DNA from 4 places in the Trichocoleus sp. FACHB-90 genome. Region 3 is predicted to be linked to each of the others. Evidence: predicted binding sites of a transcription regulator. Region 3 holds the regulator's gene; each other region holds the start of a gene.
The links. The regulator NtcA, encoded in region 3, controls nitrogen genes in cyanobacteria. The targets are predictions, from matches to a motif close to TTTGTANNNNNNNNTACAAA.

Region 1 (7,928 bases), on a different contig from region 3:
TATTGGCTTGAAAAATTTTATCGTCACTGTAGAGTTCTCGAATGAAGGTACAGTCAGAATTAGACAGCATAACTTTGACACCCTGCGCTGCAAGTTGTGCAAATACATTCCTAAGTTTTATCTGATTGTCTTCATTAAAGGAATAGCGACTATAGGCTGTGAAGTAACTGGTATCGCTTAGAGGATGATAGGGCGGATCGAAATATACAAAGTCATCAGAATTTGCGTACTTCAGGATATCTTCAAAAGGTCTGACATCAATAACAGCAGACTGAAGTGCAATTGATACTGAACGCAGTAAATCTGGCTGGCAAATCGCAGGATTGACATATCTGCCTATGGGTACATTAAATTTACCTTTGGAGTTTTCTCGATAAAGTCCATTAAAGCAGGTTTTGTTTAAATAAATTAAACGAGCTGCCCTTTCTAAGTCTGTGTTATAAGACAGCGATCGCATCTCATAATAATACGCTTTATTATGCTTTATTTGATGGTGTGACAACAACTCGATTAAATGCTCAACGTTATCTCTGACGCACAGATAGGTTTCAATTAAGTTGTTATTTATATCGGTTAATACAGCTTTTTTATGAAAAGCTTGATTAATATAAAAAAATACAGCGCCTCCCCCTAAAAATGGCTCGTAGTAATTTTTGAAGTTTGTAGGAAAATAATATTTATACTGTTCTAGTAATTTGCTTTTTCCTCCCGCCCATTTTAAAAAAGGTTTGGTAATATTTTTATTTTCTGTGTTGGGTTGTACTAGCATTTAGCAATAAGTTTAGATCAACTATATAAAGGTATTACAATTTTACAAGATAAGGGTTTAATATCAATAGTGAGTTAGATAAATAATTGCTGAAAATTAAAACATTAGTTGTAACAGTTAAAAGCCATAAAATTAACCATAATAACGCGCTCTAAGCAAGTTAATAGGTGTATAATCGGTTAGTGTTTGGGCGAGAAGACCAATAAGTGCGATCGCGCTTATTCCCTGACGATAGCAGGATAAAGCGATCGCGCTCTTGCGGACTTGTCGAACTTGCGCTTTAAATGTTAACAGTAAAAATGCAGTACCTTATAGCTGCGGTCTCCAACATATGTTTGATGGCTTTTGGGATAACATCTCTCGCTACCCTCGCTACTTGGTGACAATCATCCTAGGGGTGTTCTTTTACGCCTTTGCGTGGTTGCAGCCACTGATGAAAAACCCGATAAGCGCGATCGCCACGATCAGCTTATTTGTAGCAGGCTTAACTTTTGTTGCCCTCACCCTACGGGCGATGCTGGGGTTGGCCCCAGTTTAGTACGATAAAAAATCATTGCTCAGACTGTCTTAAAGGCAGCGGACTACTATGGCTACGAGTCGTCGCGTTTCTCGCGTTTCAGCACTAATTAAACGCGAAATCAGCCAATTGCTGCTCCAAGAAATCAAAGATGATCGCGTAGGCGCTGGAATGGTCAGCGTTACAGATGTCGATGTTTCCGGCGACCTGCAACACGCTAAAATCTTTGTCAGCATCTATGGCACCGATGAAGCAAAAGCAGAGACAATGGATGGTTTAAAGGCAGCAACCGGATTTGTGCGCCGGGAATTAGGTCAACGACTGGGGCTGCGTCGGACACCAGAAATAATGTTTCTGGAAGATGAATCTTTGGAACGGGGCGATCGCCTTCTAAGTTTGATAAATCAGCTTAGTAATGAGCGTAAGCCAGAAAGTGTGGAAATGGAAGACATCGTTGAGGCCGAAGATTGAAATCTGTGTCGGAGTCGCTACCTGAGTGGGAATCGCTAACTGTGCCACAACAGGTAGCGCAAATGTTTGTAGTCAGAGCATCGGGATACCTGTTCGATCACCAAATACAGTACCCAGAATGGGAACCACCCAGAGCAAAGCTGCAACACTGGATACAGGATTTGGGCGTTGGCGGTGTAATTTTGTTGGGAGGCAGTGCGGGAGAATTGGCACTGCGATCGCAACAACTGCAAAGTTTTGCCAAAATCCCTCTGCTGATTGCCGCTGATATTGAAGAAGGCGTTGGGCAGCGGTTTTCTGGGGCAATTTGGTTTCCCCCGCCGATGGCAATTGGGGCAATTTTCCGGAAAGATGTCGCCAGAGCCTTGCATTACGCCCAGGAAATGGGCGCTATCACCGCCTCGGAAGCACTAGCTATTGGGATCAACTGGGTGCTATCCCCCGTCGTGGATGTCAACAACAATCCCCTTAATCCAGTCATTAACGTGCGGGCTTTTGGGGAAACCCCAGAGGAAGTAAGCCAGCTGGCATCTGCTTTTATTCGGGGCGCACAACGTTTTCCGGTGTTGACCACTGCCAAGCATTTTCCAGGACATGGCGACACGGCGGTTGATTCTCATCTAGATTTGCCCGTCTTGCCACACTCACCAGCACGACTAGGGGAAATTGAACTGCCACCGTTTGCCTCAGCGATCGCATCCGGTGTTGACGCTGTAATGAGCGCTCATTTGCTCATCCCCGCTTGGGATACCGAACGCCCCGCCACTTTGTCTTATCCTATTTTGACTTCTCTGCTACGGCAAGAGTTAGGATTTGACGGTTTAATTGTCACCGATGCCCTGGTAATGGGAGCGATCGCTAACCGTTATGGAGCTTCGGAAGCCCCCGTCTTAGCTGTAGAAGCCGGGGCGGATATTTTACTAATGCCAGTAGATCCTGCTGGTGCCATCCAAGCAGTTTGTGACGCTGTGACAGAGGGGCGCATTTCCGAGGAGCGAATTCGCGCCTCTGTCGAACGTATCTGGAAAGCTAAACGCAAGGTGCAGGGAAGTAGGGCAGACTTGGGAGATGCCCCAATCTCCAATCCCCAATCCCCAATCCCCAATCCTCTACAACTCGCCTCACCCCACGCACTAAACACATCTGCAAACATTTCGCGAGATTCCCTGCTAGTTCATGGCCAGGTTCCTCTGCCTAGAAACACAGGCAACTTACGCAATTTAATAGTGGTGGATGACGTACTCAATTGTAAGTTTTTGAGTAAACTTGCCCCGGCTGTGGCATTGCCAAAAAGTTTAGGCTATCAATTGCAACTGGTTGACCCCCATACCCCGACTGCGGCATTGTCAGACGCGATCGCTCCCATCTCGACAACACAAACATTGCTTCAACTTTTCATCCGTGGCAATCCTTTTCGAGGCAGTGCTGGCTTAACACCCGTTGCTGAAGATTTGTTTAAAAGATTATTAAAAAACGCCGAGCTACAAGCCTTAGTAATTTATGGTAGCCCGTATATCTTAGAGCAGTTTCTTCCGCATCTGCCGCCAGAAATACCTTGCGTGTTTTCTTATGGACAAATGTCAGAAGCTCAGGCGATCGCTCTGGAAGTTTTGTTCCCTCCCCAATAAATTGACTGTTAGAGGTATGCCAGTTTTTTAAACTTTTTTTAACATTTTGGCTATCCTACCTTTATTTATTCATAAATCAAGAGCGCTAGGCTAGGCGTAGCTATGTCCTTTCTGGCGTAATTTCATCCCTATATAGACGGAATTTATTGTCAAAAGTCCCTGACTTTTGCAATCTTTATTAAAAAGAATATTTAGTTTGTAACTCAATATACTGAACTTTTTATATGTTCGCGCTACGAACTATTCGTTAAGATTAATTTTAGATCCGTTAGTTTATAGGTTGAGGACTTATGAGCGTTGACACAATGCTAACTGGTGCGTCTGTATATTCCATCGATGTTATTCAAGATGAAGCACGTCAATTAGTGGAGAAGGGAGTTGTGACTCGTCAGCAACCGATCTACGTCCTTTGTCAGTACATTCCCGCTCGTGAGTGGGTTTGTGTTGAGTGTGAACTAGAAAGGTGCAATATCTTACTCCGCGATCGCATCGGCGATCTGATGGGTCAAGAAGAATGGGATAACGACTGATAAATCTACATTGAAGACAATTTTAAGACAAGGAGAGCGGTTCACCAGGAAACTTGGTGCAACCAAAAGCAATCCGTCCTCCACGCTTAAGACATCACAGTGGAAGACAGCTATCTCTGGATTACCTGCCAATTTTTACTTTTAATGCCCGATCTAGAGAACTTATCTCTTATGCGGGTTTGACAAAATCAATTCTAAAGCCGATCTAAATCTCTGAGCCAGGGTTGCGTAGCTTCTCTAACTCAGTCCGCATAGCAGCAATTTGTGCAGTCAACTCCTGTAGCTCTATCTGCACATCCTGTTGGGCAACCGATGTCGTCGAGGTTGTGACAGTAGAACTGGGTGTCCCATAGGTAGGCGTACTCTCAGTCCGATCAGTTGGTGTTATTAGCGAATCAACAAAACTTCGAGCTACCTGCTCAGTTGTCTCTCCTTTTTGTGCCAGCTGCTCTAAGAGCAAATTTGAGTCTGTTTTTAACAGTTCAAGATTTTGTTCTCGCTTTTGCGGGTCTTGTACGCTCTCCACCAGGGAAGCCGTCGCACCCAAGGTGACGCGAAATCCTTTGTGTACTAAGTCAAAGAGATTATCAGAGTTCATTAGGTAAATTGAGCCAAATTGAATGATTTGATAAGAATCGAGCGATCGCTATAGTTGACTTCCTTTTGGGATGCCAAAATGCGAACTGTGGGGCGAAGCTCACCTTGGTGCCAGCTAAGCACGGATGCCGATGACATCTAAACTTGCCGACCATTTTAAGCATACAAAGGGACATTGTGCTGAGATACAAGGTTAAAAGCATCCTTCTTAAGAAGGATGCTTTTAACCTTGTTTTTTAGCTTCCTGGTTTAGCTTACTTGCTCTAGGTACTGATTGATATCCTCAATCAAGCGAGTAAGTTCAGCTTCCGTAGTCAAGCGGATGCGTTCATCACGCAGGGTAAGCAGAACTTTAGCTGCAAAAGGGCTGGGCCAGATATTAGGGTTGCAGAAAATCTCTAGAAAGACATCTCCGGTGTAGCGATACTCCATTGGTTTCTGGGGATTAGTTTTACCGCCGCCACCAGCTACCAACTTAAGACTCTGCATTAATTGTGCGATCGCGCCTTGTAAATCTTGCGCCGCTTGGGGCGTAAAGCTGAAGGTGACAGAGCCTTCAACCAGGTTAAGCCTGAGTTGTGAACCGGACATGAGTAATTAACAGTGAGAAGTTAGGAAGCGAGGATTGAATTAACTCGTAACTATAACTTCTTACCACACAATAGAATCTGTAGGTGGAGTTTCGCGATCGCTCAACCCAATTTTCTTTTCTGGGTGAGGTTCTTCAACCCAATCTCCAAAATTTTTTCTAACCCGAAATAGATGCTATCGGCAAGCAATAAGTTCTAGACTGGGTGCCATAAAATCCAAATGGCGAGTGAAAGAAATTCTGTGGTTACAGATAACCGCTCGGCAGTGCGTAAAGTTTTAATTATCACCCTGCTACTCAACCTGTTCGTGATGGGATTGAAGGCTGTAGTGGGAACGTGGACAGGTTCTCTCTCGCTGCTGGCTGATGCCTTACATAGCGTAACCGATAGTGCCAATAACGTTTTAGGATTAGTCGCCAGTCAGTTTTCTTCTCCCCAACCAGATCGGGATCATCCTTACGGACACCAGAAATTTGAAGCAGTGGGAGCATTGGGAATTGCTGCTTTTTTAGGTATCGCTTGCTTTGAAATTTTGCGAGGTGCAATAGAACGAATTATCAAGGGCGGCGGCGACCCAGTAAAGATATCACCATCAGAGCTGTGGTTGCTGCTGATTGTGTTAGGAGTTAATATTTTTGTCACATTCTACGAGTGCCATGTCGGTCAGCGGGTAGGTAGCCCAATTTTGATTGCTGATGCCCAGCATACGATGAGCGATGTTTGGGTGACGATTACCGTTATGGCTGGGTTAATTGGTGTCTGGCAAGGTATTCAGTGGCTAGATATAGTTTTGGCTTTTCCAGTTGCTTTGCTGGTGTTTTGGAGTGGCTGGAATGTTTTAAAAGATAATTTGCCTTGGCTGGTGGATGAAATGGCGATTGCGCCTGAAGCAATTCATGGGATTGTAATGCAAGTACCTGGAGTAATTAACTGCCACGAAATTGCCTCCAGAGGTATCGTCGGACGACAAGCCTTTATTGAAATGCACTTAATTGTAGATGCCATTGATGTCGAAACTGCCCATCGAATCACAGAAGAAGTCGAGAAACGCTTGCAAGAACGATTCAACCCCGTCCGAATTCTTATTCACGTTGAACCACCCGCTTACCAATCTGACCAAATTACCTACAAAACGGAATCAAAATAGGCATAGTTTTCCACAGGAAGAGGGGCTTTTCCACAGATTTTTGCAGGTTTTCCACAAAAGTTAAGGAAAAGACAATAACTTAAAAATAAATTTTTAACGCCAAGGATCACAAAGGGAGGCGCATTACGCAAAGGAGATTACTCTGCGTACCTTTGCGATCCCCTCTGCGAACCTTTCCCTTAACAATCCTTCCTTTTCTTCATTCCCACTCGATAGTTCCAGGTGGCTTAGAAGTGATATCGTAAACCACGCGATTGACACCCCGAACTTCATTCACAATACGAGTAGAAACGGTTTCCAAGAAATCATAAGGCACCCTTGCCCAATCCGCCGTCATGCCATCTTCACTGGAAACGAAGCGTAAGACAATCGGATAAGCGTAAGTACGCTGATCGCCCATCACGCCTACGCTGCGAATAGGTAACAACACAGCAAAAGCTTGCCAGAACTGGTTGTACATTCCCTGGCGATTAATTTCCTGACGGACAATTAGATCGGCATCGCGTAGAATTTCCAATCGCTCTGCTGTAACTTCGCCTAAAATGCGAATTGCCAGTCCAGGGCCGGGGAAGGGTTGCCGCTGTACAATTTCTTCTGGTAAACCAATTGAGCGCCCGACTTTTCTCACTTCATCTTTGAAGAGTTTTCGCAGCGGTTCGACTAACTTAAACCGTAAGTCTTTAGGCAAACCGCCGACGTTGTGATGGCTCTTAATTTTCACGGCTACCCGTTCGCCAGATTTGGGGTCAACGTTGGTATCAGCTGATTCAATAACATCTGGGTAGAGAGTGCCTTGGGCAAGATAATCAAAGGGGCCAAGACGTTTAGACTCTTCTTCAAAGACGCTGATAAATTCGTGACCGATGCGGCGGCGTTTTTCTTCGGGATCTGTGACATCAGCGATCGCATTCAGGAAACGTTCTCTTGCTTGGACGTGTTCCACAGGAATATGAAATTGCTCTTGGAACAGCTTGACTAAGCGTTCTGGCTCCTCTTTCCGCATGAAGCCTTGGTCAATAAACATACAAGTCAACTGATCGCCAATTGCCTTGTACAGCAAAAAGGCCAACGTGGAAGAATCGACACCGCCGCTTAAAGCTAACAGCACTCGCTTATCGCCAACTTTGGCGCGGATTTCTCGAATTGACTGCTCAACAAAAGCTGCTGTTGTCCAAGTCGGTTCGCAGTCGCAGATGTGATAGACAAAGTTGCGGATTAAGGCAATACCGCCAATCGAGTGAACGACTTCTGGATGGAACTGGACACCGTAGAGCTTTTTCTCGTGGTGAGCGATCGCAGCGCAAGGAGTATTCGCTGTGTGTGCCAGCACCTCAAACCCTTCTGGCATCTTGGTTACAGAGTCCCCATGACTCATCCACATGGTGGTGCCATCTTCCACATTGGTGAGCAGATCCGTGGGATCGTCAATCAATAAGGATGCCTTGCCATACTCTCCCCGGTCAGCACTGGTGACTTCCCCACCCAGCTGCTGCACCATCAGCTGCATTCCATAACACACTCCCAGTATGGGAACGCCCAGATTCCATATTTCGGGATCGCAATGGGGCGCTTTCTTGTCATAGACGGAACTAGGGCCACCGGAGAAGATTATTCCCTTGGGATTGAGTTGCTTTAGCTGTTCGGCTGTGGTTCGATAAGAAAGCACTTCCGAGTACACT
Region 2 (7,928 bases), on a different contig from region 3:
TGCTTTTTTACTGCATCTACTTAATCACAATCAATCCCAGAATTCAAGCCCCGCAACAAATGTCACTTCTTATACCTATTCTGTTTCTGCTATTTTGATTAGCCATTTTTAACATTTTTACATAACAAGTTCGGTAGAGCCGTTAATCTTAAGAAAGCCAGCGCTGTATCATTTCTTATCCAAGCAGGATTGATTGATATAGGGGGCATTATTTCAGTTATGTCGGGAACATCCTTGCCATTAGTCATCCTGATGATGTTGGCGCAAGGCATTTATTTGATTATCGATGCCCACCGCGCCGAAAAAAGTGTCAAGTAGACGAAGCGCGATCGCATCCTTCGTTTGTATAGCAATTCAAGGGTTGGGTGCAATACATATGTAGGGACATGGCAATACCATGTCCCTAGCAAGATCGGGAGAACGTCAGAACCGCGATATATTCCGCCCAACTGAGAAACGCTATATAGCCCCAAGTTTTAACCTGCGGGTTGGATGAATTTGGCAGAATTAAGAGAGTGCCAAAATAGCTCCTCACTCTCCCAAAAATGAAACACCGCCGATGGTATTGGTTCTTTAGTATGCTGTTTGCTTCGTTTTTCGCCGTTACCAGCTGCGCTAGTCAACCCGAAACTGTCAAAAACCTTAAAGCTGGCGCTGGTACGCAAATCATTGCTTTAGGCGATAGCATTACCGCTGGATATGGCGTAGCGCAAACCGAAGCTTATCCCAGCGTTCTCTCTCGTCAGTTGGGTATCCCAATTGTAAATCGCGGTGTCAGCGGCGATACAACTGCAATGGCACTTAGCCGCTTGCAAAAAGATGTGATTTCCGCCCAACCTTGGATAGTTATTGTGGGAATAGGTGGAAATGATTTCTTGGGAAGAATTCCCAAAACTGAGACAGAACAGAATCTGCGGCAAATAGTGACAACAATTCAACAACAAAAAGCAATTGTTGTGTTGTTAGGAATGAACCTTAGTTTACCGGAGCTGGGGTTAGCTAGAGATGAATACAACGAACTTGTCCAGCGCGTTGCTAAAGATACACAAGCGTACTTAATTCCAGATGTGCTGAAGGGAATAATCGATAATCCGCAATATCGCCAAGACGATATTATTCATCCAAACGCAGCCGGACAGAAGCTTTTAGCCGTTCGCGTTGCCCAAGGTTTACAGCCATTATTAGCAGATGCTACTTTTCCGAAGGCTTTATTGCAATATCGAAAAAGTAATGAATAATTGATAATTGGCATCTCTTAACTAGGCGAGTGTAATTAAACTTACAACTCGCTCTCCTCAAGGAAAACCCGGTTTTTTAGAAGAACCGGGTTTCTCTATTTTTGGTTTAATTTAACAATGAGTTTCTTTAACCAGTAGCTCCTATTTAGTCCCTAAAGTAATAGAATAGGTAGTTGCCTCTGGAGCCGACTTTCATAGCTCAAAGGAAAAAATTTTGTAACAAAATTGACAGAATTGGAGCATGGAAAGTCTGTATCCAATAGTATTTCGCATCTAATCCACCTGAGATTTTTTTTATGAGTTCCCCGATCCGCTTTTTGATGTGCGCTCCCGATCATTACGATGTGGATTATGTGATTAATCCCTGGATGGAGGGCAATATTCACAAGTCGTCACGCGATCGCGCCGTCGAGCAGTGGCAAAAGCTTCACCACGTCCTCAAAGACCATGCAATTGTTGATTTAGTTAAACCCCAACGCGGCGTGCCTGATATGGTGTTCACAGCCAACGCTGGGCTAGTGCTGGGAGATACTGTCGTTCTCAGTCGCTTCTTTCACAAAGAGCGACAAGGGGAAGAGCCATACTTTAAAGAGTGGTTTGAGTCGCAGGGCTGCACCGTGCATGAATTGCCCAAAGACTTGCCCTTTGAAGGTGCTGGCGATGCGCTGCTGGATCGGGAAGGGCGCTGGCTGTGGGCGGGGTACGGTTTCCGTTCGGAACTCGACTCGCACCCGTATCTAGCAAAGTGGCTGGATATCGAAGTGCTTTCCTTGCGACTGATGGATGAGCGATTCTATCACTTGGATACCTGCTTTTGTCCCTTGAATGGCGGCTATCTGCTGTATTATCCCCCAGCGTTTGATTCTTACTCAAACCGCGTCATTGAAATGCGAGTCGCGCCGGAGAAGCGAATTGCGATCGCAGAAGCGGATGCGGTGAATTTCGCCTGCAACGCCGTGAATATTGACAGCGTTGTAGTGATGAATAAGGCGAGTGAAAGCCTGAAAAAACGCCTTACCGATGTTGGTTTCCAAGTAATTGAAACGCCGCTAACGGAATTCTTGAAAGCAGGCGGTGCAGCTAAGTGCTTGACGCTGCGGGTGACGGAACCTGTGCGAACGGAAGTTCATGAATCTGTCTCCGTAGAGAGCCGCACGGTTCGCATGGAAGGGCATTTGCTGGACACTGGCTTAATCAACCGGGCTTTAGATTTAGTTGTGGAAAATGGGGGTAGTTTCCAGGTTCTCAATTTCCAACTGGGAGCACAGCGACAAAGTACCTCAAGTGCTGAGGTGAAGGTGTCGGCTCCTTCCCACGAAGTGATGGAAGCGATTTTATCGCAGTTGATTGATTTGGGTGCGGTGGATCTGCCTCAAGACGAGCGCGATGCGAAACTGGAACCAGTCCTGCAAGCAGGTGTAGCTCCCGATGATTTCTACGTATCAACTATTTATCCGACACAAGTACGGGTAAATGGGGAATGGATCAAGGTGCTGGGACAGCGCATGGATGGCGCGATCGCTATTACCGACACTTCCAACGGGATCGTGGCGCGGTGTAAACTGCTGCGAGATTTAGAAGTTGGCGATCGCGTAGTTGTCGATGTCGTCGGTATCCGCACCGTGCGTAAAACCGAATCGCGGGAAGTGCGAAATACCCAGGAATTCAGCTTTATGTCTGCTGGCGTTTCCAGCGAACGCCGCGTGGAATTGGTGGTTGAGCAAGTTGCTTGGGAACTTCGCCAAGTCCGGGATCAAGGTGGCAAAGTGGTTGTGACGGCTGGGCCTGTTGTGATTCACACTGGCGGCGGCGAACACTTGGCGCATCTGATTCGCCAAGGTTACGTGCAGGCGTTGCTTGGAGGAAATGCGATCGCAGTCCACGACATCGAACAGTCGATGATGGGAACCTCCCTTGGTGTGGATATGAAACGCGGCGTTTCTGTGCTCGGCGGACACCGCCATCACCTGAAGGTAATTAACATGATTCGTCGTTGCGGCAGCATCGATAAAGCGGTTGAGCAAGGTGTTGTCACCAGTGGCGTTTTATACGAGTGCGTCCGTGCTGGCGTGCCGTTCTCGCTGGCTGGTTCCATCCGCGATGATGGCCCTTTGCCAGATACCCAGACGGATATGATTAAGGCGCAGGAAGAATATGCCCGATTGTTAGAAGGCGCAGACATGATTTTGATGCTGTCGTCTATGCTACATTCCATCGGTGTCGGAAATATGACCCCAGCCGGGGTGAAAATGGTGTGCGTCGATATTAACCCAGCAGTGGTGACGAAGTTAAGCGATCGCGGTTCTGTGGAATCTGTCGGCGTTGTCACCGATGTGGGTTTATTCCTCAGCTTGTTGGTGCAACAGTTGGATAAGTTGACAAGTCCTTATCAAACTGCTCGCACTGTTTAATTTACTTGTAAGGTGGGTAATAAAAAGGCAAAAGGAAAATATCAAGACTTCTTTTGCCTTTTTATATCAAATGCGGTTTATTGCTGATAAAAAAAGAAACCCACTCCCAACCCATCTTTGCAGGCAATGGACAGATGGGGTTCTTCTTAATTACGGGCAATCAACCGGATTTAATATTATTCCTCATCTTAATTTCTAAACCTGGTGAAAACTGACTCGATTTTCTATCAACTATTTCAAAAGTTTCCCGGCATCTTCTTTGAACTCATCGGACAACCTCCCTCAACAGGCGATGCTTATGAATTCAAATCAGTGGAAGTCAAGCAAACTGCCTTTCGCATCGATGGTGTATTTCTACCTGCTGAAGATTATCCTAACCAACCTATTTACTTTGTAGAAGTACAATTTCAACGCGATACCAGATTCTATCAGCGGTTTTTTGGCGAAACATTTCTCTACCTCTCTCAATATGAACAATCAAACGATTGGCGGGGAGTAGTTCTGTTTAAAACTAAAAGCCAAGATCCAGGCGTGAAGCCACAATATCGGGAGTTACTGACGAGTCCGCGAATCAGGCGGATATATCTAAATGAATTAGGAGAAGCGGCAGAACAATCCCTTGGCGTGGGGGTGGTGAAATTAATCGTAGAAACTAGGAAAAAAGCAATTGATACGGCAAGACAGCTATTAAACAAAGCTGGACAGGAAATTGCCGATGCAGCCCTGAGAAAGCAAATTATAGAATTGATAGAGACAATAGTCTTGTACAAGTTGCCAAAAATGACTCGTCAGGAGTTAGAAGCTATGTTTGGATTTAGTGAGTTAAAGCAAACGAGAATCTATCAAGAAGCCCTCGAAGAAGGTGAAATGAAAGCCAAGTTAGAATCAGTCCCCCGGTTCTTGGCGTTGGGGTTGACTGTGGAACAGGTGGCTCAAGGTTTGGGTTTGACAGAGGAACAAGTAAGACAGGCATCTTCCTCTGGGCAAACTTCCGATTAATGTTATGTAAATGAGCCGAGATTTTAGGGTGCGATCGCATTCTCTCCCAAATGCGATCGCATTATCCTCAAGCAACATTTTTTCAGATATCCTCGACATGATATAACTCTAACAACAAGGGCGAGGAAGAAGAATAATTTCTTTCTCTTTTTCCTTTTCAATGCCCGCCCTATTTTTAAAACTGGTGAAAACTGACTCAATTTTCTATCAACTATTCCAAAAGTTTCCCGGCATCTTCTTTGAACTCATCGGACAACCTCCCTCAGCAGGCGATACCTATGAATTCAAATCAGTAGAAGTCAAACAAACTGCCTTTCGCATCGATGGTGTATTTCTACCTGCTGAAGATTATTCTGACCAACCTATTTACTTTGTAGAAGTACAATTTCAACGCGATACCAGATTCTATCAGCGGTTTTTTGGCGAAACATTTCTCTACCTTTCCCAATATGAAAAATCTAACGATTGGCGGGGAGTAGTTCTGTTTAAAACTAGAAGCCAAGATCCAGGCGTGAAGCCACAGTATCGGGAGTTACTGACGAGTCCGCGAATCAGGCGGATATATCTAAATGAATTAGGGGAAGCGGCAGAACAATCCCTTGGCGTGGGGGTGGTGAAATTAATCGTAGAAACTAGAAAAAAAGCAATTGATACGGCCAGACAGCTATTAAACAAAGCTGGAATTGAAATTGCCGATGCAGCCCTGAGAAAGCAAATTATAGAATTGATAGAGACAATAGTCTTGTACAAGTTGCCGGAAATGACTCGTCAGGAGTTAGAAGCTATGTTTGGATTTAGTGAGTTAAAGCAAACAAGATATTTTCAAGATGTCCAACAGGAAGCCAAAGAAGAAGGGCTGCAAGAAGGTCGATTGCAGGGTAAGTTAGAGGCAGTACCTCAGCTATTAATTTTGGGATTGACTGTGGAACAGGTTGCAGAGGCTTTGGGGTTGACAGAGGAACAAGTAAGGCAGGCATCTTCCTCTGGGCAAACTTCCGATTAATGTTGTGCCAAATGAGTCGAGATTTTAGGAAGCGATCGCATTCTCTCCCAAACGCGATCGCATCCTCATCCTTTCCCTACCCCATCAGTATCACCTATAAAAAGCATGATTATTTTTTACACTGTTTTTCAGCCATAACCCGCTTTGCTAATAAATAAATATGTGCTTCATAAATTGCTTTAAATCTGGCTGTATGTAAATTTTGGTAATTAGTCAAATATTTAGCCAAAACTTTAATTTTAAATTAATGATAATACTTACGGATTTAAAGTAGGCAATCGAGGGATTCTACTGAAGTAAAATTAATAAAGATAGAGAAAAATATAAGAAGTAATTTTATGAATATTATCGTATGTTAAAGCTTTCTACTTTAACTTTAGCTTTGACCGCAGCCTATGTTTTTTTACCAGGCAAGGCTGGTTTTACTCAAACTCCCGCCCCTGTTAATAACTCCCGCCCTGAGACACCATATTGCTATATGCAAACTCAGGCGGGATCAACTCTTGACTTAAGCAAATTGTGTGCCTCTAGTACTCCTATTCCTAATAGAAGGATTTATACTCCTCCTATTCCTAATAGAAGGATTTATACTCCTCCTATTCCGAATAGAAACATTAATACTGGAGGTGCTGCTGCCAGTAGTGCTAGTGGTTTCAGTAGGAGAGGTGGGATGAATTGTGTAACTACTGCCAGTTCTGCCAGTGCTTCGAGTAGTGTAAGCCGTGGAGGTGTTACAAGTAGCACCAGTGCTGCCAGCAGTTCCAGTGCTTACAGCTGTGTCGGTAACTGAGGATTCAGCGAGTCGCTTTGAACCATTGAGTAATGCCATTTGCGATCGCTTGCGCCATCCTCTGCTGTTCGCTGGGATTCGTAATCCATTCAAATTCCTCTGGATTGCTCATAAAACCGAGTTCTAGCAATACTGACGGTGCGGAGGCGGGACGAGCAAGCGCTAGGTTATTCCAAAAAACACCATAGGAAGGACGACCCCCTTCCTGCACTATGTGGTTATGTAGAAATACCGCTAAATCCTGAGCTTGGGGATGATACCAAAAAGTCCCGAATCCTTTGGTGTTTTGAGGATCGCCATCGTCGGGGAGAGAATTGTAATGGATGGAAAGCGCGATCGCGGGTTTCACTGCATCAATGAGTGCCGTCCGTTGGGGCAACGACAATTCCTTATCCGTCTCGCGGGTAAGATACACAGTAGCCCCCCGTGCAATCAGCTGATTTGCGATCAGCTTCGACACATATAAATTGGCATCTTTTTCCGCATAACCCGTAGGCCCCGCCGCACCCGATTCTTTACCGCCATGTCCGGGATCGAGAAGAATTTTGATCCCAGATAAAGGCTTGCTAGAGGACGCAGAACTCAAGCGAGGCGGATGGCGCAGAGAAAGCACCAAACTCGTCCCCTCGTATCTGACTGTATAACCCCATTGCTGGGCTTGTTTCAGATTAAAGGTATATTGCACCATTCCCGGCATTACCTGTTCCCAGTCAAGGCGAGAAATCACGGGATCGGGATCGAGGCGAATAATGTCTGTTTGGGCGGTGGTGTTGTAAAGTGTTAATCTCAAAGCGCGATCGCCTTGCTGCACAACTAGCGGTACTGGCACTTGCAAGGGAAAAATCACCTCTGTCGCACCGGGAACTTTACGCGCCCGGATACTGCGAATGTAGGTTCGCGGCGGTACTGCACCTTTAACAATTTGAACTTCCTGACTATTAATCCAACCGCCATAGTCTAAGCGCACCCATTCTCCTTCTCTACCTGTAACCGTTGCTTGCGTTCCTTTCGGTAGCGGCGTGAGGCGAGAATAATCTGTACTTGGCCCAGTTCTGGCGACACCAGCATCAACAATCACAGAAGCAACCTCTAGATTGGCTGGATTCAGAATCTGCACCTTACCAGGCCCAGTCTGAGTTGTAGAAGCAGGTGTTTTTGTAGTAGTCGGTTTTGGTTTGTCGTTTTCGGCAGGCTTTTGTGTAACCTGTAAGGGTTCTTGGGGAAGGGGAATGGGAAGACTAGGATTTGCTGTTTTCGGATTCATCGTCAATTGAAATTGAGGATGTCCTAAATCTGCTGCTGCGGCTGCTGCTGCACAACCCAGATATTGTCCGGCTCCAGCAATAGCATAAGGTTGATTTTGTTCGGTCAACGCGGCCGAATTTGCTGGTAATTGTACCACCTGGGGCTGTTCCATCAGGGGAATAGTTTGACCGCCCAGCGTGACAGAAACATCGCCATTTTCCGGAGCGATCGCGCCAAAACAA
Region 3 (7,928 bases):
AGGGAGAATCCATACAGTTGAATTTGCCGTCGCGTAGTGGCTGCATACTTGGTTGAGGGGGAAGCGATCGCTTTCTAACCTAACCCCCTAACTCCCTGTTGGTGAACGAAGAGCAGGGTGTCATACAACCCTTAGAAAATCTCGAAAATTGCGATATTTTGTGGGGGCATAGCAATGCCATGTCCCTACAGCCAACCAAAATCAACATACACTGTCAAAGCGTTTATTTATAATTATATTTGAGCCAAGCGGAGCTATCGAGCAGTTACTTTGAGCGATGGATTTAAAGTTGAATTAGATGAGCTTTAAATAACAAGAGAAAGACAAGCGATCGCGTTCAACTAAATAACTTGGCGCTCAACTCATGCTTAATCCGATTCAAAATTGAAGTTTCATCCAGGGAAGTGAGAATGCGAGTCACAACGGCTTTCGGGCCGTCTGGCCCCCAGGAAGCACCATTGAGAAGGTAAGTTTTAGTAACTTGTCCGATGCCATAACAAGAGACACCAGCGACACCAGCTTGAGTTAACGCCACCGAAAGATAGGGAGCTAAAGATGCGCCTCCGGTCATGGGTGCAGAGATACCCAACAAACTTTTGAGTGAACCGAGTCCGAGATTTGCCACCAATTCGCTGGCACTAATCCCGCCCATAGTCAGGGCAATTTTTTGCAACAATCCCACAGCACCCGTTTGAGTCATGGGAATACCGTAGAGTTTGGATAGAGTGAGAATCATTGCCACATCAATGATGGCACCGGAGAGGAGGTCAACCACTGTTAGTGGGTTAAGAGCGATCGCTATTGCCTTCGCCATCACCGACTTCCAGATAATCTGATTGGCACAATCATCCCGAATTTGCATTTTACGCTGCACCAGCTGCTCATTCACATCATCGGCATACAACATAGTATTAAGTGCTACCAGCGACTTACCTTCCCGGTGCAAAATATCGAGGATTTTCAGCTTCAAATCCATAACTTGTGGCGTTCCCGGCTGTCGCTGCACGGTTCTAGTTCCGTCAGAACGGCGCACAGCTTGCGCCACCAGAGGCGACGCCGCCACCATGACAATTTCATCCGGTGATAGCAATTCTCGCACTCGCTCATCCCGAATTTTGTGGTAAATTGCTATCCGGTCGGCATCCGGATACTGGTCAATTTTGTTAAAAACCAGCAACATCGGTTTACCAACTTCCCGCAGTTGCGACAGCGCCTCAAATTCCACCTTAGTCATGTCGCCGGAAATGATAAATAGCAGCAAATCTGCCTGTCTGGCAACTTGTCGCGCTAAGGTTTCGCGGGTTTCTCCGTCTACTTCGTCAATCCCCGGAGTGTCAATCAGCTGAATCTGGGAATTGCCCAGACTTGGCAGCGTGACTCGCAAAACTTCGGAATTACTTTGTGCTTCAGGCTCATTTTCCAGTTGCCAGCTGGCATCTTGATGGGTGCGGGTGACACCATGAAGAGGCCCGGTTTCAAACACGTTCTTACCTAATAAAGCATTGAGTACGGAAGATTTGCCCCTTCCCACCATGCCAAAGGCGGCAATTTGGACGAGTGACCGATCTAACTTGTCCAGCATCGTTGCCAAGTCCTCAATTTCGGACTCCAATCCTGCCCGTTCTTGGGGAGTAAGATCCAAATTGCCTACCAAGTCTCGCAGGGCGTTTTGCGCCTTTTTGTAGTTCAGTTCTGCCTGGATATCATCAAAGCTGAAAATGGCGCTGTCTAATTCTTGATCTAAAGCGCTGTAGTTCAAGTGTGGTGAAGGTGACTGGTTGGAATTTGGGGTTGCGTCAGATGTTGAACGAGTCAAAATTGCACCTACTGTCTTGCCTGGAGTTACTCTTCTTTCATCCTAGTCACTGCCCGTCGAGTCTGGCACTTTCCATGTCTAGGGGCGTATTTGCTTTTGAGTTTTGGCAAATGCAAGTCAGCTGTGAGAATGATGTCATCTACACCTGAGTCGCCATAAGTTTAGTATTGTTGCTGAAATTTTGGCATTTGAATCAGCTGAGCGATTGTGAGTTCTAAACGTTTACCTCAAACCACTGCTTACGTCCGAATTACCCAAATGTCCTGGCAACAGGGCTTTCTGAAAGGGGAAGTTACAGCGGCGAAGTATGAGTGGCAGTTCCATTGGTGTTTCCGACAGGGGGAATTGTCGGTCTCACCTTCTTTGGGACGCGCTTTAATTCTGGAACCATTGGGGCGGTTTTTAGAGCAGAAGGATTATCAGTTAGAGCCTGGGGGAGACTATGCCTTTACTATCAGGGCAGAACTTTAGTCAGTTGTCCGTTGAATAGACCTCTTGCAAAAGTCAGCCCTGAATGAAATAAATTTCGGGCTGAAAGCCAAAGTTAGCCCTGAAATAAATTTCGGGCTGAAAGCTAAAGTTAGCTAAAGCTAACTGGCAAACATCCTCAACCCGTTTTAACGGGTTTTAGCTTTAAGCCTGTTCGCGTAGCGTTCCCGAAGGGTACTTTAGTTCAAGGCATTTATGCAAGAGGTCTAATGATTACCAATTCCCCATTCCCAGCCGTGGCGCTTACTTATTAGTTGTTTGTGTTTTTAAGTATCTTTCGATGAGGAGGATGGCGACAATATCATCAATTGGTCGGGGTGGTTCACGCAATCCTTTGGGGATGAGGCTAGAAAGACCTTTTGGGGGATACATTTGCCAGTAGCGATCGCGTGCTTCTAAAGTGCTGTAGCGCTCATCTACCATGACTATCGGCAACGATGCGGGTAATTCTGTCTGAAGTTTCTTGTTCCAGGTTTTGGCTGTAGTTTGATCGCCCATTACCAGAGTAGCGATCGCGAATTGTTCGCACAAGTTTTTGATGATTGCGATCGCTTCTGGTGCTGGCACCACCTGATGATAATGCAGTGTCAGGTCAAGTCCCATCACGGCTATACCACACTTATCACGCCCCGGATCGAAACCTAAAATCATTTTAATTGGGAATTGGGGATTGGGGATTGGGAATTGGGAATTGGGGATTGGGAATTAGGGATTGGGGATTGGGGATTGGGAATTGACAAATTACATACTAAAAATTACCTCTCCATTCCGCACGACTACTAAATTCAGTTTCAGCGGCCCTACGAGGTATGTATCTTCTGCCACTACTGCCTTGAGATCGATAGGCTGCTTGAACTTTTTCAGCTTTTCAATAAAGCGAATCAAGCTGGTAATTCGACCGTCGCCTACCTGAATTGTATCGTTCAAAATTCCAGCTCGATTAGCTCGGAACTGAGATGCTCCCAGGAGCAAATCGATCCGCTGCCGCATTTGTTGGTCATTCATAGTTGAAGGGTCGGCAGATGTTGCTGCGATGATATCACCATCACTGAACACGATTTTATTCACTGTCGCGTCTGCAAAGACTTGTACGTCCTTTTCCCCTTGGACGTAGTTGCCAGCCGAGAAAATTCGCACCAGGTAGGGGCGACCATCTTTAATTTGGTTAAGCAGTTGGTCTACCTGCGCTTGGGTAATTTGCACTACGCGCTCATTGACCACCTTGTTGTTATTGTTGTTACCAGGTTGCGTAGCTTTCATTGCTGTGCGATTTGCTTCTCGTAAAAGCTGATCTATAGCCTGACGGGCGGCGGCGGGATCGACAATACGGAAGACACCAAAAGCCAGAACTTGACCGCGTTGGAGAGCGACGTTACCTTGACGCAACGCTTGATAGGATTGGTAATACTGTTCCAGGTCTGCTACTTCCTGCTCTAGGGCAGCTTGTTGTTTCTCTATTTCCTTGAGGCGAGTTTCGCGCTGAGTAATTACTTGGTCTCGTGCGGAAATTTCCTCATCAAGTTGGGCGAGGGCTGTGTCTCGCTTGGCGATTTCTTTATCACGTTGGGCAATGCTGTTTCTCAGGTTGGAAATTTTTTGATCAAGTTCTGCCAAGGCTTGGTCGCGATTACCAATTTCCCGGTCGCGTTCTGTGATGGCTTGGTCAAGCTTGGCGATTTCGCGATCGCGTTGAGTAACTTGGCCCTTGAGTTGGGTGATTTGAGCCTTTACGCGATCGCGCTCCTTGATTAGTTCCTGGCGTTCCCCTTGAAGTTGTTGAATTTCAGAACGTAAATTTACCGCTTGCCCAGAAACACTTTCCAGCTGTTGCTGGGTTTTCTCAAAGCTAGCCGCAACGCTTTTAAGTTCGCGCTCTGTCTTGCTCAGTTGCGCCTCTGTCTGGGCTTGTCTGGCTAGTGCTGCCGCCAGAGACTTATTAATGGCATCCAGACGCTTTTGGGCGGCTTGCTGCTCGGTACGGGCTAGTGAGAGTTCGTTTTCAGTTTGTTGTTTCTGGGCTGCAACTTTGGAGAGTTCGCTTTCAGTTTGTTGTTTCTGGGCTACAGTTTGGTCAAGCTCCCGACGAGCGGTTCTGAGTTTTCGCTGAATTTCATCAACTTGAAACACGCCTGTGCGTAACGGCTTGCTGGTGGCAAATAGGATCGTCAGGGTTGAGGCGGAAATCATCAAACCTGTAAGAATTGTAACTAAGACCGCAGTTTTCTTGGGACGCAGATTGAACAGACTCAGCCGCGCTTTTCCCACGCGAGTGCCAATGCGATCGCCCAAGGTGGCGATCGCACCACCCAATACCAAAATCGATAAAATTAAGACCAGCGCACTGGTGGTCATTTTCCAGCTTTAGCTATCACCTCTCAAGCTTAAGCATAAAGGCTTTTTTGTGATAGACGCTGGTACTTCAACTATTGATTAACAAAAGCTGACAGTGCAAAAGATGTTTTAGGTGAACTGCTGGCTCAAAGCTACCGGGTTATGAACGGTAATTTTTTTCTTATTGATGGAAATCATTTTCTCTGAGCGTAAATCTCCCAGTAACCGGGTGACTGTCACTCTTGTGGAACCAATTGCTTCTGCGATCGCTTGGTGAGAAAGCTTCAGATCAACTGTAATTCCATTCGGGCCTGGAACGCCAAAATCGCGACAGAGAATCAACAAAAAACTCACCAATCGCGATCCCATATCCCGGTGCGCCAAAGTCTCAATCATCATCTCTGTTTGCAAGATCCGCGATGAAAGCCCCCGCAGCATCAACATCGACAATTCTGGATTATCCTTGAGCGCTTGCTCCACCTGTTCAATTGGTGCTGAAAGCAACTCCACAGGCGTAAATGCTACTGCGTGATAAAATCTGTCTGACCGATTCCCGGTAATCAACGACAGTACGCCAAAGACGCTGTTTTCTCGCAGCAGCGCCACTGTAATTTCTTCCCCAGCTTCGTACACGCGAGACAGCTTCACAGCTCCTTTGAGCAAAAAATATACCCGTTCAGCCGGGTCTCCGGGGAAAAAGATAGTTTTGCCCCGATCAAAGGTTTCCACCACTGGCGGAAACGCCCCACCTCCGATTTGACGGAACACAGCTGCTAACGGTCTATCTTGCGTCACTACCACTTCCTTATATCCTTATTGCTGCCCTAGAAACTCTTCTGGGAATTACAACCGACTGTGAGAAATTTCTGACTTTAGACACTGATAAACTGACTCTTAGGCAGTTTTTTGTGCTGCTTGATACATAATTTTAAAGTTGTTTTATCCTCCAAGTTTTTCCAATTGCCTCAACCCCACGGCGCAAATCAGATTGTTAAGGAAAATGTCTATATCTTGACAATACCTGTTTGATAAGCTGGGATGCAGTTTGAGTCATGTTGGGTAAGCTTCGATCCCGACGCAAGCTATCTGAATTACCGCCCTAAATCGGATATTCTCTAATATTGCCTTCAAAATTGACATCATGCTAGATTTATCAGGAAAAAATGCCCTAGTTACTGGCATTGCCAACAACCGCTCAATCGCTTGGGGTATTGCCCAGCAGTTACACAAAGCTGGTGCAAATTTGGGAGTTACTTATCTACCAGACGACCGAGGACGCTTTGAGAAGAAAGTCGCCGAATTGGTAGAACCTCTCAACCCCAGCTTGTTTTTACCTTGCGATGTTCAGAATGATGACCAAATTCGTTCTACATTTGATGCCATCCGCGATAAGTGGGGCAGGCTAGATATTTTAATCCATTGTCTTGCTTTTGCCAACAAGGACGATTTATCAGGTGATTTTAGCAACACCACCCGCGCTGGCTTCACTCAAGCTTTGGAAATTAGCACCTACTCGCTAGTTCAACTGGCTGGGGCGGCGAAACCGCTAATGACAGAAGGCGGCAGTATTGTCACCCTAACTTATTTGGGCGGCGTTAAGGTGATCCCCAATTACAATGTGATGGGCATTGCTAAGTCTGGCTTGGAAATGAGCGTGCGTTATCTAGCCTCGGAGATGGGGCCTTCTAATATTCGCGTGAATGCAATCTCAGCTGGCCCGATACGCACTCTGGCATCATCGGCGGTGGGTGGCATTCTGGATATGATCCATCATGTTGAGGAAGTAGCACCACTGCGGCGAACTGTGACTCAGACAGAAGTGGGAAATGCTGCTAGTTTCTTGTGCAGCGACTTGGCAAGTGGGATTACGGGTCAAGTGCTGTATGTAGATGCTGGATACGAGATTATGGGAATGTGATGTAGGGGCTGGGGATTGGGGACTGGGGAAAGAATCTAACTTACCCCATTCCCTAGCTCGATAGCATAGAATAATAAACTTACTTGTTTCTTGTTAGTGAGCATCTGCTATGCAGACAAGCGATCGCGTTTCCACCACTCCGAACCTTGAACAACTTTTATCACCTCGCACGGCTACGGTTTCACGTAAGACGGGCGAAACTGATGTCTTGGTGACAGTAAACTTAGACGGGAATGGGACTTGCAACGCCAATACGGGCATTCCCTTTTTGGATCATATGCTGCATCAAATTGCCTCTCACGGGCTGATTGATTTGGATGTAGCCGCGAAAGGGGATTTAGAAATTGATGACCACCACACCAACGAAGATGTGGGCATTACGTTGGGGATGGCGTTCGGGAAAGCACTAAGCGATCGCAAGGGAATTGTTCGCTTTGGTAATTTCCTCGCCCCCTTAGATGAAGCTTTGGTGCAGGTGGTGTTAGACTTTTCTGGTCGTCCTCACCTCAGCTATGGCTTACAAATTCCCACCCAGCGAGTCGGGACTTATGACACTCAGCTGGTGCGAGAATTTTTTGTAGCGGTGGTGAATCATAGCCAGATGACGCTGCACATCCGACAGTTGGATGGGATTAATTCCCACCACATTATCGAAGCGACCTTTAAGGCGTTTGCGCGTAGTCTTCGTATGGCTATGGAAATCGATCCCCGTCGTGCTGGTATGATTCCCAGTTCCAAAGGGGTTTTGTAGGTGGTCAGGGGATAGTTCAGTTCGGGAGGATTAGCTTAGGTTGCGATCGCTAAGCAAGAGTGAACTTTCTCCTGCATCTACTAGGTATTACTTGAGGGGATTGGCAATATAGCCATACTTGTTGCCAATTTTTACTTTCGCTAACCCTTCAGAAAAAGGCAAAGCGTTATCAAATTGCGGCTGGATTACAAACTTTCCAGTTTTATCAACATAGCCCCACTTGCTGCCCCTTTTTACAGATACCAACCCTTCAGAAAAGTCATAAGTGTTATTAAATTGCGGTGCAATCACGATGTTTCCCGCCTTGTCGATATAGCCAATCTTATCTGCGATCGCTATCCCCGCCAGCCCTGTGTAAATGCTACCAGCCCAATGAAATTGGGGCGCAATCACGAAGTCTCCCGTCTTATCAATATAGCCCCATTTTTTTTCAATTGATATCGCCGCTAATCCTTCGGAAAAAGGCTTAACTTCATCAAATTCTGGTGGAATTACAACCTTCCCTTGCTGATTAATATAGCCCCACTTTTCACCACTTTTAAAAAGTGCTAGTTCTTCGGAAAAAGATTCAGCCGAATCAAATTTCAGTGGGATTACGAACTTGCCACTCTTGTTAATATAGC
Region 4 (7,928 bases), on a different contig from region 3:
TCCAACTATCAAAAATGCGATGTCGTCGAGTACAAATATTTCAATTAAAAGCTTAACTCTTTTAGTGAGGGAGGAGAAAAGACCTCCTGTAGGAGTTTCTCCTGCTGCTAATAGAGATATTGGATTCGCCTCTGTCTTTATCCGTCTAGAAAATACTAAGGAAGAAGACGCTTATCTGATTATTAAAAGTATTCAAATTCAGAACGTTGCTGATGGCAGTATCGAGATGGCTAGTAAATCTCCGCAGCCAATTCACTTAAGTCCCTTGGAAAACTCTGAGAATGCTTTCCATCTAGCAAATAAAACTGGGTATTCAGGACAGGATAAAGTTAAGGCTGTTATCCTCTATGAACTCGGAGATCAGGTGCAGGTGATTGAGTCTATCCCAGTTGAGATCAAGAGACATTGAATAATGATGAAGCGCGATCGCATCTTCCCTACCTCCTTGGCACTACAGATGCGATCGCATCCTCCTTTGCCATACATGAGGCGCGATCGCATCTTTCACGGAACAGGAAGAATATTTTCCATATTAATAGTCTGAAAAATTACCCTCTGAAGTTAGTACAAAACAAGTGTGTTATTTGTAGGTTTTAGATTTTTAGCATAAATATGGATTTTTAAATATAAGTTTCACCATATCGGGCCAGTAGAGTGCTTTACGAAGGGGATTAGAGATTGAGGAAAACACTGGCAATTGTTCTGTTCCCCAGCCCGTCGTGAATCCCCTCCTTTCTACCCCTCTGTTACTGTTTATTAACGCGACTGAGCAACCATAAAGAAACAATAACTCCGGCAACGTGGGCGGTAATCGTATGGGTATTTGCCAGCACCACAAAGATATCCAAGGGTTGAATGAGCCGATTAATAAATTGAGGATCGTAGATTGCCACACCACCCTGAGCCTGAGAAAGAGACTTTGCCAGTAGAGTGCCAGTAATCGCTTCTGCCCCTACAACCGCCAGCAGTAGCCCTACCAAACTCACGGTTAATCCAAATCTTAAAACTTTAATCGCATCTGCCTTCTTAGGGCGTAGGTTAGGATTAGAATCTTTTAACTGTAAGCCTAAACGGGTGTATCGAAAAGCCTGATAAATGCTGAAATAAAGCACTAAAAGGCCGCAAACAGCAAAAAATATACTGCCCCCAGTCCCCGGATTACTGGCACCACCCCCGCCAGCACGGGGTCCGGCAGATGGAATGGCAAACAAAAAAATCAGGGTGGAGACAACAGATAGCACTAACTGAACCCAAAAGCCTATCCAGCCTGTTATGCGGAAAGCACTGGCAATCCGTTGTATAGCTGAAGGAACGGGAGGAGAGTCAAACTTTTCTTGCATGGCTTGATTTTAAGGCGGCTTGATTCCGGATGTCTCTAAACAAAAGGTGTTGTGTTGAACAAGTAGCGATCGCTCTCTGGTTTTAGAGTAATCTCTCTAGTCAACAAAATACAAAGATGTTTAAACTCTGGAGAACTTTTAAGTCAACCTCGCCGTCACTCTGTCAAGAGCAGGCACCCGAATCACTTTGTGATTAAACGCCTGCCTTTTTCAAGAGCAGCCCAATCGAATTGGAAGCAGCATTATGAAGTTCCTGCAACCGACTCTTAGGCAGCATTTAGTTTCCGCCACTTACGCCATTGCTTTGGTGTGCAGTTTGGTGGTCTACCAAGGTGCCTTTACTCCAAAACCGCTTTCTGTGGTTCAGAAGCACTTTCGCGCGATCGCCACCGAAGATCCAGAGCTTACAGTCACTCAATACAGTGACAATGCCATTCTAATCCGATCCTATGGCGCTCTGGATGAAGTTTATCAGGGTCAGTCGATCTACCCAGCCTGGGAGGAATTTTTTTCAAAGTACCGCATTCAAGACTTCCAGGTTGTCAAAAAACAGTTTTCTGGCGACGAGCTGGCATTTGGCAAACAAACCAATCGCGTAATCGAAGCCCAGATCGCGATCGCTGCCAAGTCTAACCACGGAACTCCTGTAGTGCTGTCAATTTCCTACAAAGTCCAATTCGATAAAAATGGCAAAATCACCCATGAACTCTGGCAGGTCAACCCAGAACTGAGTGTCTAAAATTAATGGTATCGTGCAGTCTTTTTGTGAGAGAAAAGCACTAAAGCAACGAACTATTTACGTCTATAAGGGTGCATACAAGGGTGCAAGGGTGAGAAACGCGCTGATTGACGGGTGAATTTTCCGGGTTGATAAAAGCATCGTTAGTTTGGGGAAACATATCCCATTCCAAATTGTTTGGCTGGGGAGCTTAATGAGTTATGCACATGAAATTTGAGGATATATATCAGTTTTTTCAAGACCCTCCTCCCACTTATCTCAACAAGGAACTAGCGGTGTGTTATGTCCTTTGGGTCTTGTTGGGTGGGGAATCTTACGGGACAGAACTGATCGGACGACTTGAGAGTGAATATCCAACCTACCGACTCTCTGATACCGTCCTTTACAGCGCCCTAAAATTCCTAGAAGACCAAGCTGCCATCACTGGTTACTGGAAAAAAGTGGAAGGGCGAGGAAGACCGCGCCGGATGTATCAAATTCGCCCAGAGTGCCGGGATCAAGCTCTAGACCTTGCCCGTCTTTGGGACGACTATACGATGAGGGGGGATAAACAAGCAATCTGAAGAAAGTGCCAAATATTGGCGATAGGCGATACGCTATAGGCTATTGCCTATTTTTCATTGGCTTAAAGCTAGAAATCCGTGAATACGACTGTTTTATCCTCAACGTTTTTGTTAACACTGTTGTTGGCAGTTGGTCTATTTTTCTTTATTCGAGCCTCTGCAAAAGACCGAACCCAACAAGTACAACTCATTACAGAGCAACCAGAAGAATCTCTTCTAGCTCAATTGCAGCAGTATTTTGACAATCGGGCTTATCAGGTTGCTGCCGTGGATGCGGCGCAAAATCAAGTTACATTTCAGGGATTTGTCCGCCCTAGCTGGTTTTTGGCTATTTTCCTGAGCCTGCTAGCCTTTTGTGGCTTCCTGTGTCTAGCACTCGTTTTAGCCATGCTTTTTCCCAATCTGGCTAAAGTTTTTCTTGGTTTAGTTCTCCTCTCGCCAGCAGCTGGAGTATTTTACTGGAAAAAAGCTGGTCGCAAGGAGCAGGTATCTCTCAAGGTGGAAGCCTTAGCAAGTGAAGCCACTGGAACCAAAAGCCTAATTACTGTCACTGCCCATCGTGATGAACTGGCGGCTTTGCAAGAGGCGCTGCAATTAAAGCCTGTGATTGAATAATCTATATTAACTCAAGAGTCGGAAAGGGGAAGGATGAGCAAAAAGAGTAAAAGGAAAAAGCGCCCCAAATAAAGGATGTAGCTTTGCTTCGCCGAATCTTAGAGACCAGACCGGAAAAAGTGAAGAATTCTTTTTTGTATGAGAGCTTTTTGCATGAGAGCCTTTTTACTTCATCCTTCAGCCTTCCCACGTCTCAGTTGCTACGAACAGCCGCAACTGTAGGAGCTTGGGCGCTATTGTCCATTATCCTGAGACTGGGGAACAGAAAATGGTTTTCTTCGACATATTGAGCGCCAAACAATCCTTTTTCTGCCCAGAAGTACCGATCTGTGGTGTGTTCGTTCCGCTTTACGAGTAGCAAAGCGGGTGGAAGTATTCCCTCGGTTTGAATAAACCTTCTCGCAGCCGTGACCGGTTTATCTTCGCCGCTTTCGATACTAAACTGAGGCACGTGTTCTAGAATTCTCCGTCCTTCCTGCCGACGGCGACTTTTACGCTTACGTCTTCTAGCCAACGTCATTACCTCCTATTTATATTTGACAGTTGTAATGATAGATACAAAAACCGTCGCAAGTATATCGGTTTGAGTTCAAAATATCAACTGCTTTTCATGGACTGATACAAATCAAACAGAAGTTTAGAGATTCAAATAAAACAAAAGCAACTGGGTAATAGAGGCTCTATAAGCTACCTTGCGCCCCTGAAACTTTAGCTTAACCCTAAAATTCGCTTAATTACCTTGTTTATGGGAAAATTTAGGTTGTCAGAAACACCTATCAAATTGGGATAATACCGGAAACAATATAAATTTATTAACAAAATTTAAAAAAACTTGACAAATTTGCACGCCTTTTGGCACTTGCACCAGTTGCACCCAGGCGCGACATCATAGAAAGAAAGCGAGATCGGGATAATTCTACTCGGTGAAGCCGTTAAACATCGAAACAAAGGCGAATGTGTTTATGCCTACCAGTTCAGAATTCGTTGCTCTGTGCCAATCGCAGGTGGCATTGTTAACTCAAGGGCTGGGTGCTGCCTTGAGCGTCGTGTATTTGACCGAAGAACTGGTAGATGGTGTCCCAGCTAAGCTAAGACCAATTGTGGCTTACCCGCCGACAGCGAGGTCGTGGGAAACGGAGCGGGCTTTGGTCGCACCTTCTAAGGGGTCGATGGAATCTATTCCTCGGTTACGAGAAGCTTCCCGGCTGATGATTGCCCAAGAGTCGGCTCATACGCCCCAGAAGGGAGCGGATGAGGGTATAGTGCGATCGCCCGATACCGATCATGCTATAAGCGGTTCCTCTCGTCAAATCGTACTACCCCTGATTCATGAGGGTGTGGTGATGGGGTTTTTGCTGACAGCACGGGAAGATAGACCTTGGAACGAGAGAGAACGAGCAGCGATTGAACGCATTGCTGGGACGCTGGCGATCGCTTGTTTTCTAGATCAACGCTCTGAATGGTTCGAGCAGCAGTTAAGTAAGCAACAGCGTCTTGGGGAGCAACAGCGCGACCTCTTAGACGATCTTGTACACCAATTTCGCAATCCCCTAACCGCTTTGCGGACGTTTGGCAAATTGCTCGTCAGGAGACTGCGACCGGGAGATGCTAACCGGGAAGTTGCTAACAGCATCGTGCGTGAGAGCGATCGCTTGCAAGAATTGCTCTTGCAGTTCGATCGAGCAGTTGCTATGAATCAAGAAGAGCTAGAACCAAGTTATACACTGCCATTAGCGTCGGCGCCAATTGCGGCTTCTTGCCCATTACCTGCATCCCAGTCCCTACTTCCCGATTCAGCGCTGACGTTGGAATCTTGCTCGGTAGCAGAAGTTTTGTCACCGCTTTTAGTTAACGCAAAAGCGATCGCCGCTGAGAGAAATCTGACTTTACTCTCCAAAATTTCCCCAAACTTGCCGCCAGTGCAAGCTGATGCCAAAGCGTTGCGGGAAGTGTTGAGCAATCTGATCGACAACGCCTTGAAGTATACTCCAGCCGGAGGACAGGTTTATATTCAGGCAGGAGAGCAGCGTTCCTCGCCGCAAGGAAATTTTCAAGCGATCGCCATTAGCGACACCGGCCCCGGCATTCCAACCCAAGATAGAGAGCATCTGTTTGAGCGACATTATCGCGGAGTTCAGGCAGAAAGCGACATACCTGGGAGTGGATTAGGGTTAGCGATCGCGCGAGATTTAGTCCAACAAATGCAGGGTGAAATAGAAATAAAAAGCCCAGCTGTATTAAGCTGGGCTTCTGATAGTTCCCCCCATACCTCAAGACCGGGAACAACATTTATTGTTTGGTTGCTAATTGCGAATGACTAATTGCTAACTTCTGCCTATTAGCCATTCCCTACTGTCTAATCACCAAATCTTCGCGCAATCTCAGATTCAGATCAGTATCCGGGTCAATTGCAATCAAGCTAACTTTGTCCCGACCAAGGAACAGACCGATTAAACCGCCGATACCAACACCGCCCAAAACTTCTTCGGTAGCGATCGCTTTGTCACCAGTCACCGCCGAAACCGCCGCCGCCGCCGCCGCACCCAAGGCAGCATCCTTGATAATATTACTCAGGCTGGCACCCTTAGTAACTTCTTGGGTTTTGGTAATTGCCTGAGAAATGGCATTTATCGGTAGCCTTTGATTATTCGCCAGAATTAGCTGCTGGGCAACAAACCGGGTGCCTCCTCTGTTAGGTGCAGGCTGCAATTCACCCACAACCTGACTACCAGCAGGAATTAGCACAGTCCCTTCGGCGGTAGTAATATTAGCCGCCACCGTCAGCGTCAGGGGCGCCCTTTCTTCAGGCGTGACGAGAATTTTTTCTTTATCGTACCTAACTGGAATCGTGGTTCCAGACGGAATAGCTAAAGTTGTGTTTACTGGAGGTGTGTCTGGTGTGCCATTAAGCGCCACAATATAGGGCGAATTAATTGCTGTGACTTGCCCAGCGCTAACCAAAGCTTGGTAGATGAAAGCTGCCACCTCAGCACGAGTAGCATTCCGAGTTGGATTCAGCGCCCTAACAGTAGGATAGTTCACCACGATGCTCTTTTCTGTAGCAGCAGCAATGCTGTTGCGAGCATAGTTAGAGATAGAAGAAGCATCGTTATAAAGTTGCAAACTGCTGGCTACATTACCGGTGCTGTAGTTCAAACCATTTGCCAAAGAAACCAGAACTTGTTCGCGAGGAATATTCTGTCCAGGGCGGAAGACATTACCGGGATAACCCGATAAAAATCCCATTGCGTAAGATTCCCGAATTGCGTTGTAAGCCCAGTAGTTTGATGCAACATCGCTAAAATTGACAGCGTTGCGGATGTTAGCTTTATCAAAAGCTTTACGAACCATAGCCGCAAACTGAGCGCGAGTTACTGGATCGTTGGGGCGGAATGTACCATCAGGAAATCCTGCGATAACATCTCTTCTTGCTAGTTCTACAATAAAATCTCTTGCCCAGTAGTTTGAAGATACATCGCTAAAACTGACAGTAGTTTGAGCAACAGCAGGTGCAGGTGCCATCATCGTTTGCACCATTGGTGCCACCGTGCCTGATGTCATTCCCAATAACATTAATAAAGCTGTTCCTGATTGTATGCGCTTGAAGTTAGACATTGTGAGTGTTCTCCGTTTTTCTCGTCCCTTTGTTTACTTTGACCTGCAATTCTCTAATAGGTTCCTAAAAATTTGATGTCAAATCATTTTTTTTTAGTTTTTGACAAAATAGGGAAATAGATACAGGTTCAGCGGAAAGTTGTACTTTCCCTAAGACTTAAAGACGCATGGGTGGTAAAATAGTTGCTTGTTGTAGAAAAACTCTTAATCTTCGTTTTCTGGTTGAGTAATATAGTTTGTTCCCTGGGGAGGCTCTTGCCTTCATTTTCTCGCTTCTCCCCCTGCGGACTGGAGGAGTATTACAAGAAAGGCACACCTATCTATAGATGTGCCTTCACTGACAAAATTCGGATGAAGAAATTCAACTTGAAGAGAGATTTACTACCCCTGAAGGTCAGCCCATCGACGGTAGAGTTTTTGAATCGCTTTCAGGACAGGGCTAGGAGTAGACTTCTGCGCTTCGCTGTTGGGATCTAGAAGCTGTAATCGAGTCAGGAGTTTAGCTTCCTCAATTGCCACCTCGCCATCGCTGTAAATTAAGGCGCTGATGGCTTCGATAAGGCGCTGGTAATCTTCCATGTTAGGGCGATCGCCTAAATAATCCTGAACCCAATTGTAAACCTCACTGGGGCTTACAGATACGAGTTCGTACAATAACGGCTGAAGCTCTGGATCGTCAGCAATGCCTTTTTCCTTGGCTACTCGCTGGAGATATTGCCGTTCTTCTGGCTGTATTCTGCCATCAATCCAAGCCGCACCGATGAGAATCTTGACAAGCTGTTTAATACTGGAATTGGCTACCATAGGCTTTTCTCTACTTTCCCCTAACAGATTAATTCATCAAGCATCAACAGAATATCGCAACCACAACTACCATATAGGCTTATTAATGTTTCTGTTGTAGCCGAACCATAAAGAATCCATCCATTTGATGTCGGTGAGGCCAGACTTTGATCCACCCGGCGGGGGTACTAAAAGCTGAGAAAGGGGAATTGGGGCTGGGTGGCGAAATTTGCCATTCTTGGTGACGTTCTAAAAAGGCGTGAATCACACCTT

Region 1: a site for NtcA is predicted at 3,581-3,600, ahead of H6F74_RS16835 (DUF4327 family protein). Genes of this name have one in related genera too.
Region 2: a site for NtcA is predicted at 1,452-1,471, ahead of H6F74_RS12530 (TIGR00300 family protein). Genes of this name have one in related genera too.
Region 4: a site for NtcA is predicted at 3,800-3,819, ahead of H6F74_RS13310 (DUF3155 domain-containing protein). Genes of this name have one in related genera too.

Annotation. Positions count from the first base shown of each region.
Region 1 is NZ_JACJOK010000058.1:12,338-20,265, reverse strand. It holds gene H6F74_RS16855 (DNA adenine methylase) at 1-769, opposite strand, end outside; gene H6F74_RS16850 (DUF751 family protein) at 1,101-1,307, shown strand; gene rbfA (30S ribosome-binding factor RbfA) at 1,356-1,757, shown strand; gene H6F74_RS16840 (glycoside hydrolase family 3 N-terminal domain-containing protein) at 1,763-3,385, shown strand; gene H6F74_RS16835 (DUF4327 family protein) at 3,676-3,915, shown strand; gene H6F74_RS16830 (hypothetical protein) at 4,121-4,513, opposite strand; gene H6F74_RS16825 (hypothetical protein) at 4,513-4,650, opposite strand; gene H6F74_RS16820 (hypothetical protein) at 4,762-5,103, opposite strand; gene H6F74_RS16815 (cation diffusion facilitator family transporter) at 5,344-6,249, shown strand; gene guaA (glutamine-hydrolyzing GMP synthase) at 6,449-7,928, opposite strand, start outside.
Region 2 is NZ_JACJOK010000042.1:73,092-81,019, reverse strand. It holds gene H6F74_RS12535 (arylesterase) at 546-1,238, shown strand; gene H6F74_RS12530 (TIGR00300 family protein) at 1,535-3,649, shown strand; gene H6F74_RS12525 (Rpn family recombination-promoting nuclease/putative transposase) at 3,854-4,648, shown strand; gene H6F74_RS12520 (Rpn family recombination-promoting nuclease/putative transposase) at 4,833-5,651, shown strand; gene H6F74_RS12515 (hypothetical protein) at 6,004-6,441, shown strand; gene H6F74_RS12510 (N-acetylmuramoyl-L-alanine amidase) at 6,446-7,928, opposite strand, start outside.
Region 3 is NZ_JACJOK010000069.1:305,211-313,138, forward strand. It holds gene H6F74_RS20880 (glycoside hydrolase family 13 protein) at 1-56, shown strand, start outside; gene H6F74_RS20885 (GTP-binding protein) at 338-1,759, opposite strand; gene H6F74_RS20890 (DUF3146 family protein) at 2,024-2,287, shown strand; gene H6F74_RS20895 (pre-16S rRNA-processing nuclease YqgF) at 2,549-2,956, opposite strand; gene H6F74_RS20900 (DUF3084 domain-containing protein) at 3,047-4,657, opposite strand; gene ntcA (global nitrogen regulator NtcA) at 4,766-5,437, opposite strand; gene fabI (enoyl-ACP reductase FabI) at 5,778-6,554, shown strand; gene hisB (imidazoleglycerol-phosphate dehydratase HisB) at 6,664-7,305, shown strand; gene H6F74_RS20920 (WG repeat-containing protein) at 7,393-7,928, opposite strand, start outside.
Region 4 is NZ_JACJOK010000046.1:66,532-74,459, forward strand. It holds gene H6F74_RS13285 (hypothetical protein) at 20-409, shown strand; gene H6F74_RS30550 (hypothetical protein) at 413-544, shown strand; gene H6F74_RS13290 (DUF3611 family protein) at 747-1,340, opposite strand; gene H6F74_RS13295 (hypothetical protein) at 1,585-2,079, shown strand; gene H6F74_RS13300 (PadR family transcriptional regulator) at 2,286-2,642, shown strand; gene H6F74_RS13305 (cofactor assembly of complex C subunit B) at 2,721-3,257, shown strand; gene H6F74_RS13310 (DUF3155 domain-containing protein) at 3,451-3,771, opposite strand; gene H6F74_RS13315 (GAF domain-containing sensor histidine kinase) at 4,220-5,578, shown strand; gene H6F74_RS13320 (S-layer homology domain-containing protein) at 5,607-6,872, opposite strand; gene H6F74_RS13325 (TerB family tellurite resistance protein) at 7,254-7,676, opposite strand; gene H6F74_RS30015 (16S rRNA (cytosine(967)-C(5))-methyltransferase) at 7,759-7,928, opposite strand, start outside.